Regions from separate parts of the Adlercreutzia sp. DFI.6.23 genome, predicted to be linked through region 2. Evidence: riboswitches for the same ligand, from Rfam matches in the RefSeq annotation. Region 2 holds a riboswitch; the other holds the start of a gene.
The links. Region 2 has a riboswitch for thiamine pyrophosphate ahead of thiM (hydroxyethylthiazole kinase). Riboswitches for the same ligand answer to the same signal wherever they lie in the genome.
Positions count from the first base shown of each region.

Region 1: another riboswitch for thiamine pyrophosphate. It lies ahead of thiC (phosphomethylpyrimidine synthase ThiC); the one in region 2 lies ahead of thiM (hydroxyethylthiazole kinase).

Region 1 covers NZ_JANGBP010000005.1:231,898-237,444, reverse strand. The annotation lists gene thiD (bifunctional hydroxymethylpyrimidine kinase/phosphomethylpyrimidine kinase) at 1-551, opposite strand, end outside; gene NE591_RS06970 (cysteine hydrolase family protein) at 653-1,249, opposite strand; gene thiE (thiamine phosphate synthase) at 1,309-1,980, opposite strand; gene thiC (phosphomethylpyrimidine synthase ThiC) at 2,218-3,612, opposite strand; TPP riboswitch at 3,602-3,727, opposite strand; gene NE591_RS06955 (thiamine diphosphokinase) at 3,758-4,387, opposite strand; RNA gene rnpB (RNase P RNA component class A) at 4,518-4,890, shown strand; gene NE591_RS06945 (DivIVA domain-containing protein) at 5,053-5,547, opposite strand, start outside.
Region 2 covers NZ_JANGBP010000009.1:28,886-34,432, forward strand. The annotation lists gene NE591_RS09295 (ATP-binding protein) at 1-227, opposite strand, end outside; gene NE591_RS09300 (MTH1187 family thiamine-binding protein) at 331-630, opposite strand; gene thiM (hydroxyethylthiazole kinase) at 693-1,583, opposite strand; TPP riboswitch at 1,663-1,784, opposite strand; gene mnmA (tRNA 2-thiouridine(34) synthase MnmA) at 1,997-3,076, shown strand; gene NE591_RS09315 (FAD-binding protein) at 3,657-5,270, opposite strand.

The sequences.
Region 1 (5,547 bases), on a different contig from region 2:
GCCGGCACGCGGGGCGCCGCATCCGGGTTGGGCGAGATCTCGGCCGCCGCCGCGCAGCGGGCGGCGATGAGCTCGGCGGCGCGCTCCACATCGTCGGCACAGCTGATGACCATGCCCGCGAGCACTTCGGCCTCGGGGATGTTCGGCGTGACCACCGCGGCCAAGGGGAACAGCTCGGCCACGAGCGCGTCCACCGCCTCATCGGCGATGAGCGCCGAGCCCGAGGTGGCCACCATGACCGGATCCACCACGATGTTCTCGGCGCGATGCCGGCGCAGCCCATCGGCAATAGCGCGCACAATGGCCGGCGACGACACCATGCCGATCTTCACCGCCTCGGGGCGGATGTCGTCGAACACGGCGTCCATCTGGGCGCCCACGAAGGCGGGGTCCACATCCATCACGCCGAACACGCCCGTGGTGTTCTGGGCTGTGAGCGCCGTGATGACGCTCTCGCCGAACAGCTGGTGGGCGGCGATGGTCTTCAGATCGGCCTGGATGCCAGCTCCCCCGCTGGAATCGGACCCGGCAATGGTGAGTACCGCTTTCATGGCATTCCTTTCTCCGCACATGCGAGTGCGCCTATCATCCCATAAAAAGGAGGCGACCTTGCCCGGTCGCCTCCTTCCGATGGTCAATCGTCACGCGCGGACTAGCCCTCGATGAGCTTCACGGCCTCGTCGGTGTCGATGATCTTGGCGGCGTAGCAGGTGCGCATGTAGTCGAGGCCTTCCTCCTGGTCGCCCACAAGGAAGGTGGCCGTGGCGTCGCCCACCACGATGATGTTGAAGTTGTTGAAATAGGCGTCGGCCACCGTGTGCTTCACGCAGATGTTCGTGTCCATGCCGCAGCAGATGAGCGTGTCGACGCCCAGCTCGTTCAACAGCAAAAGCAACCCCGTCTGGAAGAAGCCGCTGTAGCGGCGCTTCTCCACCACGTAATCGGTGGGCTGAGGATCGAGCAAGGGCGACGTTTGGGCCTCGGGGGTCCCGGCGATGCCGTGGGCGCCCCACAGGGCCAACTCGCGATCGATGCCGGGGAGGTGGGCGTCGTTGGTGAAGACGACGGGCATACCGGCGGCGCGGGCGGCCGTCGTGAGCTTGGCCGTCTGTTGGATGGCGGGCAGCAGCACCGGCTCGAGCGGACCTCCCGTGGGGTCGCCCAGCTCGTCGATGACGAGCAGCGCGCACTTCGCGCGATCGATGGAGCTAAGGTCGATGAGGTCGTTGTTGTTCTCGTCGCCGAGCATGGATGTTCCTTTCTCTTGCCGTCCGTCTCCCTGGCACCTCAAAATGTGCAAACGATGACTTAAATGCCTAAGGTCTCATCGATGATACGCGAAAGCTCGCAAGTCGCCGCTTCAATATCGTCGGCGGCGAATATGGCGCTCACCACGGCGGCGCCGTCCACATTCAGCTCGGACAGGCGCGGCATCGTGGCGGCATTCACGCCGCCGATGGCCACGACGGGGATGTCCACGGCGGCCACAATGGCGCGGAACTCCTCGGGGGTGAGCACCCCGGCCTCGGGCTTGGTGGCCGTGCCGGTCACACCGCCGACGCCCAAGTAGTCGGCCCCGGCTGCCTCGGCGGCGCGGGCCTGTTCTACCGTCTGGGTAGAGACGCCCACGATGGCATCCGGCCCGAGGAGCGCCCGGGCCCGCTCGCAGGCCATGTCGTCCTGGCCCACGTGCACCCCGTCGGCACCCACGGCCAACGCGCATTCCACGTCGTCGTTCACCACGAAGGGCACGCCGGCCGCGCGGCAGAGCGCGAGCAGCTCCGCGGCCTCGGCCTGAAGCGCCTCGCCAGTTGCCTGCTTGTCGCGCAGCTGCACGAAGGTCGCACCCCCCGCGAGCGCCTCTTCCACGCATTCCGTCAGCGTCCGCTCCCCCAGCCACGCGTTGTCCGTCACCGCGTACAGCTTCAAGGCACGGCGAATAGCCTCCGCCGACCACTTTCCACGTTCCCGTGCAGGCATATTCACTCCTCGTTCCAAATTGGGTACCCGTTTCGATCGCTTTTTTCGAGTTGTTAGACATCACGCAAGCGCGATGCCGGACAAGCAAGCGAAAAGCGCTGCGAAAACACCTGGTCGGGCCTTTACGATGCAGCGTTTCCGCAAGTTGCTCTGTCAGAAAAGTCTAACAACTCGAATTTCTTGCCCTAATCGAGCGAGAAGGACGGCCCGACCCCGCTCCTTGTGCCCGAGGGGCGTCTATTCCGCGTCCAAGTCGACGACGAGCCCGTCCATGATGTCGTTCACGGTTTTCATGGCGCACATCTTGCCGCACATGGTGCAGGTGCCCTCGGTAGAGGGAGGTGCGCTTTCGAAGACGGCGCGGGCGCGGGCCGGATCGAGCGACAGGTCGAACATCTCGCCCCAGGCCACGCGGCGACGCGCATCGCTCATACGGTTGTCGCGGTCGCGGGCGCCGGGCACGCCCTTGGCGATGTCGGCGGCATGGGCGGCGATCTTCGTGGCCACCAGCCCCTCGCGCACGTCGTTCGCATTCGGCAGGCGCAAATGCTCGGCCGGCGTCACGTAGCAGAGGAAGTCGGCGCCGGAAGAAGCCGCAATAGCCCCGCCGATGGCCGCCGTGATGTGGTCGTAGCCCGGGGCGATATCGGTCACAAGCGGCCCCAGCACGTAGAAGGGCGCCTGGTGGCACAGCCTCTTCTCCAGCTTCATGTTGGCGGCGATCTCATCGAGCGCCATATGCCCGGGGCCTTCCACCATCACCTGCACGCCGGCATCCCACGCGCGGCGGGTGAGCTTGCCGATCTCGATGAGCTCGGCGATCTGCCCGGCATCCGTGGCGTCGTAGCCGCTGCCGGGGCGCATGGCATCACCGATGGAGATGCACACATCGTGCTCGTGCAAGATAGCCAGCACCTCGTCGTAGTACTCATAGAAGGGGTTCTCACGACCAGTGGCCTCCATCCAGGCGAAGATGAGCGACCCTCCTCGCGATACGATATTGGTGAGTCGCCCCGTCTCTTTGAACGACTCGATGACCCGGCGGTTCATGCCGGCGTGAATGGTGACGAAATCGACCCCGTCCTCGGCGTGGGCGCGCACCACTTCCAGGAAATCCTCGGGCGTAATGGCAATGAGCGCCTTTTCCAAGTAGCCGATGGCGTCGTACATGGGCACCGTGCCAATCATGGCCGGCGATTTCTCGACGAGCGCACGGCGGAAGGCACGTGTCTTGCCGGAGTTGGAGAGATCCATGATGGCATCGGCGCCCAGTTCCAGAGCCACGTCCACCTTCTCCCATTCCAGGGCCTCATCGGCCAAATCGCCCGAGATGCCGAGGTTCACGTTCACCTTCGTGGAAAGCGGCACGCCCTCCAACGTGGAACCGACGCCGGCCGGCGCGAGGCTTGCGTGATGGATGTTGGCCGGGATGGCGATGTGCCCGGCGGCCACGGCGGCGCGAATGGCCTCCGGCTCGCGGCCCTCGGCGGCGGCAACAGCGGCCATCTGCGGCGTGACGATGCCGGCGCGAGCGAAATCGATCTGAGTGATTGGCCGAACGTCGCTCGATGCGGCGCACGTGCGAGCGACGTTCGGCGCAGCAACGGCGCCGGCAGACTGGTGGTCAGTCATGGAAACTCCCTTCGTTGGCATTACCCATATCAGGTTCGGCGGGTCGGGGCGTGCACGGCGCCCCCTCTCAGCCTGCCCGGCCGCCGCGCGGCTGCAAGCTCCCCAGGTATATGGTTGTGCGATCAGTATAGAAAACCGACCGGCGCTACAGCGGCAGAAACACTGCCAGCGTGCCGCTTTCCAGGGCAATGCGGGCCGGGGTTCCGATAAATTCGTTGGAAAGGCCCCAGCTCGTGCGGTTCGTGAGGGCCACGCCATCAAGGCCGTATTTCAGGCCCTCCTCCACAACTCCCGTTGAAACGTCGGTGAGCGAGAACACCGACACGATGCCCGCACCCGCCGCATCCAAGCGCAGCTCGCCAGGGCCGACGAGAAATGCAATGCGCTCACGCTCCCCCACCGCCGTCACTGTCAGGCCACGCTCGGCGAAAGAGGCGAGAAGTTGCAAATTCGCCAATGTATGATCGAGCCGGCCACCGAGCGCCCCGTAGACCTCCACGGCATCGGCGCCGCGGGCGACGGCCTCGCCGAGGGCCAGCTCCATGTCGGAGGCGTCCTTCTCCGGCGGGAACGCAAGCACTTCCACCCCCTCGGGCACGTATCCCAGCGAGTCGAAGTCGCCGATGGCCAGATCGGGCGCGCAACCGACAGCCGCCAGGGATGCAAAGCCCCCGTCCACGGCGATAACGGCATCGAAGGCACCCGCCCCGTTGCGGGCGGAAAACTGCTCGGAATTGAATTCCGAGGCCCCGACGAGGGCGTACGTGGTCATCATTCCTCCTCTTCCTTCCAGGGCGAACCAGAAAGCCCAACGGCAGAACCGAGCTGAGCGGAAAGGTTTGAGCGCCGACGGCCCTTCTGTGGAATCCGCAGCAGCGCCGCTCTTTCTGCTACAATACCACAGGCGAGCGGGCCAGACGGTCGCGTACCCCCTCAGGGGTGCGAGGAAAGTCCGGGCTCCGCAGGGCAAGATGCCAGCTAACGGCTGGGCGGGGCGACCCGACGGAAAGTGCCACAGAAAAGAAGACTCCCCTGCTCGGAACATGCGGTGCGAGCCGCATGCGCGACACAGGAGAAAAGCTGAAACGGTGCGGTAAGAGCGCACCAGCGCGGCGGCAACGTCGCGGCTTGGCAAACCCCATCTGGAGCAAGCGCAAATAGGAGCGCCATACGGTGGCCCGCCGTGCGCTCGGGTTGCGTGCTAGAGACGCGGGGCGACTCGCGTTCGAGATAAATGGCCGTCCCCGACAGAACCCGGCTTACAGGCCCGCTCGCCTCTTTGTTTCGTTTGCCTGACGGCAAACGAACTACGTCGATGCTGCGGTTCCGACAGGCACCTCGCTGACTTCCTTGGGCGAACGGGTAAGACAAAAGACCAAGTAATAAGAAGAACCGCCCAATAAGGCGGTTCTTACATACCAGCTAGATTTTCTCGGCTGATTAATCGATTTCCTCGAACTCGAAGTCGTCGGCGTCGCCGAAGCCGGAGAGATCCTTCTCGTAGGGAGAGGCAACCGGGGTGGCGGCGGCCGGAGCCTGAGGCGTCACATAGGCGGAAGGCGCCACGTACTCGTCGATCTCGAAGTTGCCGGTGAGGCCGGGCACCACGTCGTACTCGCCATCCAGCGCCGTAGCGGCAGCCGGCACGTTGGCGCCGATGTCGGCCAGCTTGCGCGAGGCATCGGAGATGATATCCTTCAGCAGGTCGGCGTACTCCTCGCGGGCATCCTCGCGATCGTCCTGCAGCTTGCGGATGGCGTCGATGACGTCCTGGCGATCGGTGTTGGCGCGATCGATGATGCGCTGGGCCTCGTCGCGGGCGTCCTGAATGGTCTCGGTGGCGTTCGCGTTGGCCTTGGCGAGAATCTCGTCGGCCGAGCGCTGGGCGATGATGAGAGCCTGGGCAATGGCATTGTCGTCGGCGCGCTTGTCGGA
Region 2 (5,547 bases):
TGTGCCGCCACGGCAGCCTCGTCGTAGGGAGCGGCTTCCCGCTCGACGAAGGAGATGGCGTCGGTGGGGCAGGCCGGCAGGCAGTCGCCCAGCCCGTCGCAATAGTCGTCGCGTACCAGGCGCGCCTTGCCGTCGACCATGGCGATGGCGCCCTCGTGGCACGCGTCGACGCACAGGCCGCAGCCGGTGCACTTGTCCTCGTCGATGTGAATAATCTTGCGGAGCATGGAACCTCTTTCGCTTCGTGTCGTATTTCGGGCAGCATCATAGCGGGCCAACGCGAAAGCGCAAGGGCCTCCATGCAGATGATGGAAAGTTGTGGACGAACCCCTACTCGGCCAGCAGTGCCTCCACCTTCTCGACCTTGGTGTGCAGGGTGTCGGTGTGCCCCGGCCGGATGTCGGCCTTCAGGATGACCTCGGTGCGAACGCCCTGGTCGGCGAGGGCCATGGTCGCGTCGCGTACGACGGCCATGACCTCGTCCCAGTCGCCCTCGATCTCGGTGAACATGGAGGTGGTGCGGTGGGACAGGCCGGAGTCGCGGATGACGCGGATGGCCTCGGCCACATAGGGCGCGAGCTCGTCTCCCACGCCGAAGGGCGCGATGGCAACGGCAGCAAGGGTGTTCATAGGGCGGCCTTTCTCTTTGGTTGCAAATGCGGCTTCGAGGTTTGCGGGCTATCGCTATGGGATTACACGGCTGATGTGCTGGTGAGTGCCAGAGGCGCCTCAGTCACTTCTTCGGTGGTGAGGTTGTAGAGGGCATTGAGGAAGGCGACTTGGAAGCTGCCCGGACCGTCGCAGGTTTCGGCCGCGCGCAGGCCGGCCAGGTTGTAGGCGGCCGTTGCGGTGAGCGCTGCCACGAAGGGATCGGCCACGCAGGCGTAAACGGCGCATACGCCGCCCAGCGAGCAGCCAGAGCCGGTGATGCAGGTCATGAGGGGCGAGCCGCCGGAGAGCCGCGCCACCTGCACGCCGTCAGTGACAAGGTCGGTAGCGCCGGAAACGGCTACCGCGCCTCCCGTGAAGCGGGCGCACGCCACGGCGGCGCGCTCGGCGGCATCCACGGAATCAGTGCTATCGACGCCGCGGGGGCCGTCGCCGGAAGCGCCATCGGCCGAGTTGCCGCCAAGCCCCCACAGGTCGGCCACGGCGATGATCTCCGAGGCGTTGCCGCGCAAAATGGTCGGCGGATTCTCGCGCACGGCCTCGATGAGCCGAGTGCGCAGGCTGCCGATGCCCACGCCCACCGGGTCGAGCACCCAGGGCGTGGCCGCGGCCGCGCAGGCGCGCGCCGTGGCGGGAACCGTCTGCTCGTAGACGGGCATGAGCGTGCCCAGGTTGATGTAGACGGCCCCTCCCAGGGCGGCGACGCACTCGCCCTCGTCGGGCAAATACACCATGGCCGCCGAGCCGCCGACGGCCAACTGGGCGTTGGCGACGAAGCTCTGGGTCACGGTGTTGGTGATAGAAGGCGCGAGCGGGTTCGTCTCGCGCACCTCGCGCACGGCGCGGGCCATGAGCGTCCGCAGTTCCGCTTCAGTGCGGGTGGGGGAGGCGGTGGTAGTGGAATGTTCGGACATGGCGGTTCCTTTCCGGAAGCCGGAGCGTTGTCCTGCGGGCCGCGCCAAAAAAGGCGCTCCCCGCAGGACAACGCCCCTTGTGCTTGGCGAGCATGCTCCCTACGACAGTGTTAGCTGACAGGTTCGAAGGGTTGGGCGCCTGCGCCCTCTCAACCACGGGACGGCTTCGCGTGCCGCCGAGCGGTACCCCCGCATGCTTTCAGCTTAGCACGATGGCTTCGACGTGCGTGCGAGGAATTCGCTCGTGCCTTTCAAGAGGCGAAGAAACAGGGAAAAACGGGGAGAGGGAGCCAAGAGAGCTGCTGTGGGCCATCGTCGGGATAAGAGGTTGCCCATAGCGAAGGATGATTGGCGTTTCGGCGTGCTGTGTTATGATGCGCCCCATGACTTTCGAAGATGACAGGGAGACGGCTATGGCGCCCGGGACGTCCGGCGTAATGGCGGCGATGTCGGGGGGCGTCGATAGCTCCGTGTGCGCGCTGCTGTTGCAGGAAGCGGGCTGTGCCGTGCGCGGCGCGACGATGGTGCTGCGGGACGACCAGAAATCGACCTGCGGGTCGTCGCGCGATGTGGAAGACGCGCGGGAGGTATGCCGCCGCCTCGGCATCCCCCACGACGCCTTCGACCTGCGCGATCGCTTCGATGCGGCGGTGGTACGCCTCTTCTGCGACGCCTATCTCGAGGGCCGCACGCCCAACCCTTGCATCGCCTGCAATCGGTTCTTGAAGTTCGAGTCTCTCCAGCAGCGCCGCCGCGAGCTGGGGCTCGACTACGTGGCCACGGGGCACTACGCCCGGCGCCGGTGGGATGCGGCCACGGGACGCTGGCAGCTTCTGCGGGCATGCGACCCCGCCAAGGACCAAAGCTACGTGCTGTACCACCTTACCCAGGACACGCTGGCCCATATGCTGTTTCCCCTGGGCGAGCTGACCAAAGGCGAGGTGCGCGAGCTGGCCCGCGCCCGCGGCTTCGTCACGGCGGCGAAGCCCGAGAGCCAGGACATCTGCTTCGTGCCCGACGGCGACTATGCGGGGTTCATCGAGGGCCGCTGTGGCGCGGACACTGCTTTCAACCCGGGGGAGATCGTGGATCGGGAAGGGCGCGTGCTCGGGGAGCACGCGGGGCTCATCCGCTACACCATCGGGCAGCGCAAAGGCCTTGGCATAGCGGCGCGCGAGCCTTTGTATGTGCTGGCGAAAGACACGGCCGCCAACCGGCTCATTGTTGGCTTTAAGGACGAGCTGCTCAGCGTGGGGGTAGTGGCTAGCGATATGAACTTCATCAGCGGCGACGTTTGGCAAGGTCCGCGCGAGGTGCTGGTGAAGACTCACTACCGCCAGCACCCGGTGCCGGCGGTGGCCGAGCAGACTGGTGTTGACGAGCTGACCGTCGCCTTCGACGAGCCCCAGCGCGCCGCTGCCCCAGGACAGGCCGCCGTCCTCTACGAAGGCGACATCGTCCTCGGCGGCGGCACCATCGCACGGGCTCTGTAGCGTTTTGCGGAAGGATGCTTGCGGAAGCGTCTTTCCATAAAGAAAATAGGCGTTGCCAAAGAGCGTAATGCCAAAAACGGCACTTTGGTACCCGGCAAGGATTTTCGCGCCTGTCTTTGGCAAGATGAGGGGGTTTGGTACCCCGAATTCGGCCAACTCTCGCAGTTTGGTACCCAGATCCTAAAGAAACCCCAGGTCAGAAAACTCCGCGTTAGAACTTTCGGGTACCAAACCCCTGGTTTTTGGAAAAGGACGGGTACCAAACCGCCAAACTTGGCGTCGAAAGATACCAAACCCAGAAATTTTGCCTAGATTTTCATGCAAAAAGATACCAAATCTCGGTCTTTGGCTCTGGCGGTTATGGTCGGATACCAAACTTCTATTTTTGGCTTCGGCTGGCCGTGTTTGGATGGTTCATGGCGGCCCCCCCTTTTTTTTCGGAGCTGGCTGAATCTTTCAGGTCAAAGAGTGGCCGAGAAAAGCGACGGGGCGCTCGATGGCGCCCCGTGCACTTGGGAGGGTGATGCTGGGAGGGTGCGGAAAGTCGGGAGGGGCCCGCACCGTTGCTGCGAGAGGCGGCCTACTTGCTGGCCACGGCGCGGCCGACGACGTAGCCCTGGGTGTGGCAGCGGCCGAGGGAGAGGCCGGGCACGGTCATGGGGTAGTCGGGGCTGCCGAAGAAGTTGCCGGCGCAGTTGCCGATGGCGTACAGGCCCTCGATGGGCTCGCCGTCGGCGTTCAGCGCCTGCATGTCCTTGTTCACGTTCACGCCGTGAATGATGGTGGACAGGCCGATGTGGCGATGGATGCCGTAGAAGGGGGGCTGCTTGATGGCCTTCAGGAACTGGGCCGGCTTGCCCATGTCCTCATCGATGCCCTTCTCGGCCAGCTCGTTGTAGCGCTCGACAGTCTTCACGAAGGCGTCGACGTCGGTCAGGCCGAGCTTCTGGCCGAGCTCTTCCAGGGTATCGGCAGAGAAGGTGTTGATGAGGCTCTCGTAGACGCCGGTCTTCTCGCCCTCGACCTCGGGCATGTAGCTCGCCATGGCCTCGGGCGGCAGGGCCACTCCCGGCCAGCCCTCGGTGTCGGCCATGTAGTTGCTGTCGAAGATCTGGCTGTACCAACCCTGGTCGGCCTCGCTGCGCAGGAAGTTGCCCATGACGGCCATCTCGCAGGTGGCCTCGTTGCAGAAGCGCGAGCCGTCGTTCTTCACGGCCAAAAACGGCATGTCGGCCATGGAGCCCGGGCCGGCGTCGAAGTCGTGCTGCACCTTGGAGCCGCAGGCGTCCTCCATGCAGGCGCCCGCCCACACCATCATCTTCTGGCCGTCGCCGGTCTTGTTCTGCTCCTTGCGGTAGATGTTGGCCATGGCCGGCTCGTAGTAGGCCATCATTTCGTCGTCGTTCTCGTAGTCGCCCGTGGCCACGATGACGCCTTTGGCGGCATTGAACTGGATGTAGCCGTCGGCGCCCTCGGCGATGACGGCGGTCACGGCGCCGGACTCGTCCTGCACGAGTTGGGCGGCCGGGGTGGAGTAGAAGATCTCGACGCCCTGCTGCTCGGCCCAATCGGCGATGTCGCGCATGCCGTTGCCGGTGTTGTAGGGCTTCGGACCGAAGTCGAAGGCGAAGTAGGTGACGTCGTAGCCGTCGATGTTGCTGATGTTGCTCGTCCACTTTGCCGTGGAATCAACCATCTGCGCGCCGGCCTGCTCGCCGATGTTCCACAGCCACTTCAAAGCCTCGCCGGAGTTGTAGGCCCACAGGCGCACCTGCTCGCGATCGGAGAGGTGGCAGCAGTCGGCATTGATGAGAGATACGACGGCCTCCACGCCGCCGGGAGCCGTCTGGTCGACGATGATGGAGTCGCAGGTGTTGCCCTGGGACACTGCCGTGGCCTCCTTCTGAAGCAGCGCCACCTTCGCGCCGGCCTCGTGGGCCGAGATGGCGGCGGGCACGCCCGCGGCGCCGGCGCCGATGACCACGACATCGTAATCGCGGGTGTCGGCGATGTCGGTGATGGGCTCGGGCTTCACGAAGAATGCCGGGGTTCCGTCCCCGGCTGCTGCGGCGGCCTCCCCGGTGGTGGCTACCGGCTGCTGGGGTGCGCAGCCCCCGAGCATGGACATGCCCATGGCGCCCGCGGCGGCCACGCCGCCGAACTTGAACAGGTCTCTGCGAGAAATAGTGCTCATAATTCCCTCCTCGGTGTATCGAAGGGGGCACCGCGCTTCGGTGCTCCCGTGTCGGCCTTGAGCATTCCTGCCGACAGCTCCACCATAGGGGTGCGAATGTTTGCGCGCATCGACCGTTGCGGGAATTAGGGGGCCTAATTGTGTAACCTGTCTCCCCAAACCCTTTTATAACCCCCTCATATAACCCTCTATTTCGGGCGGAGTGGGCATTTGGGGTTCGTCGGGGAAGGGCGGACGGCTGGTCTTGTTCTATAATCGAATCTATCATCTATCGCTT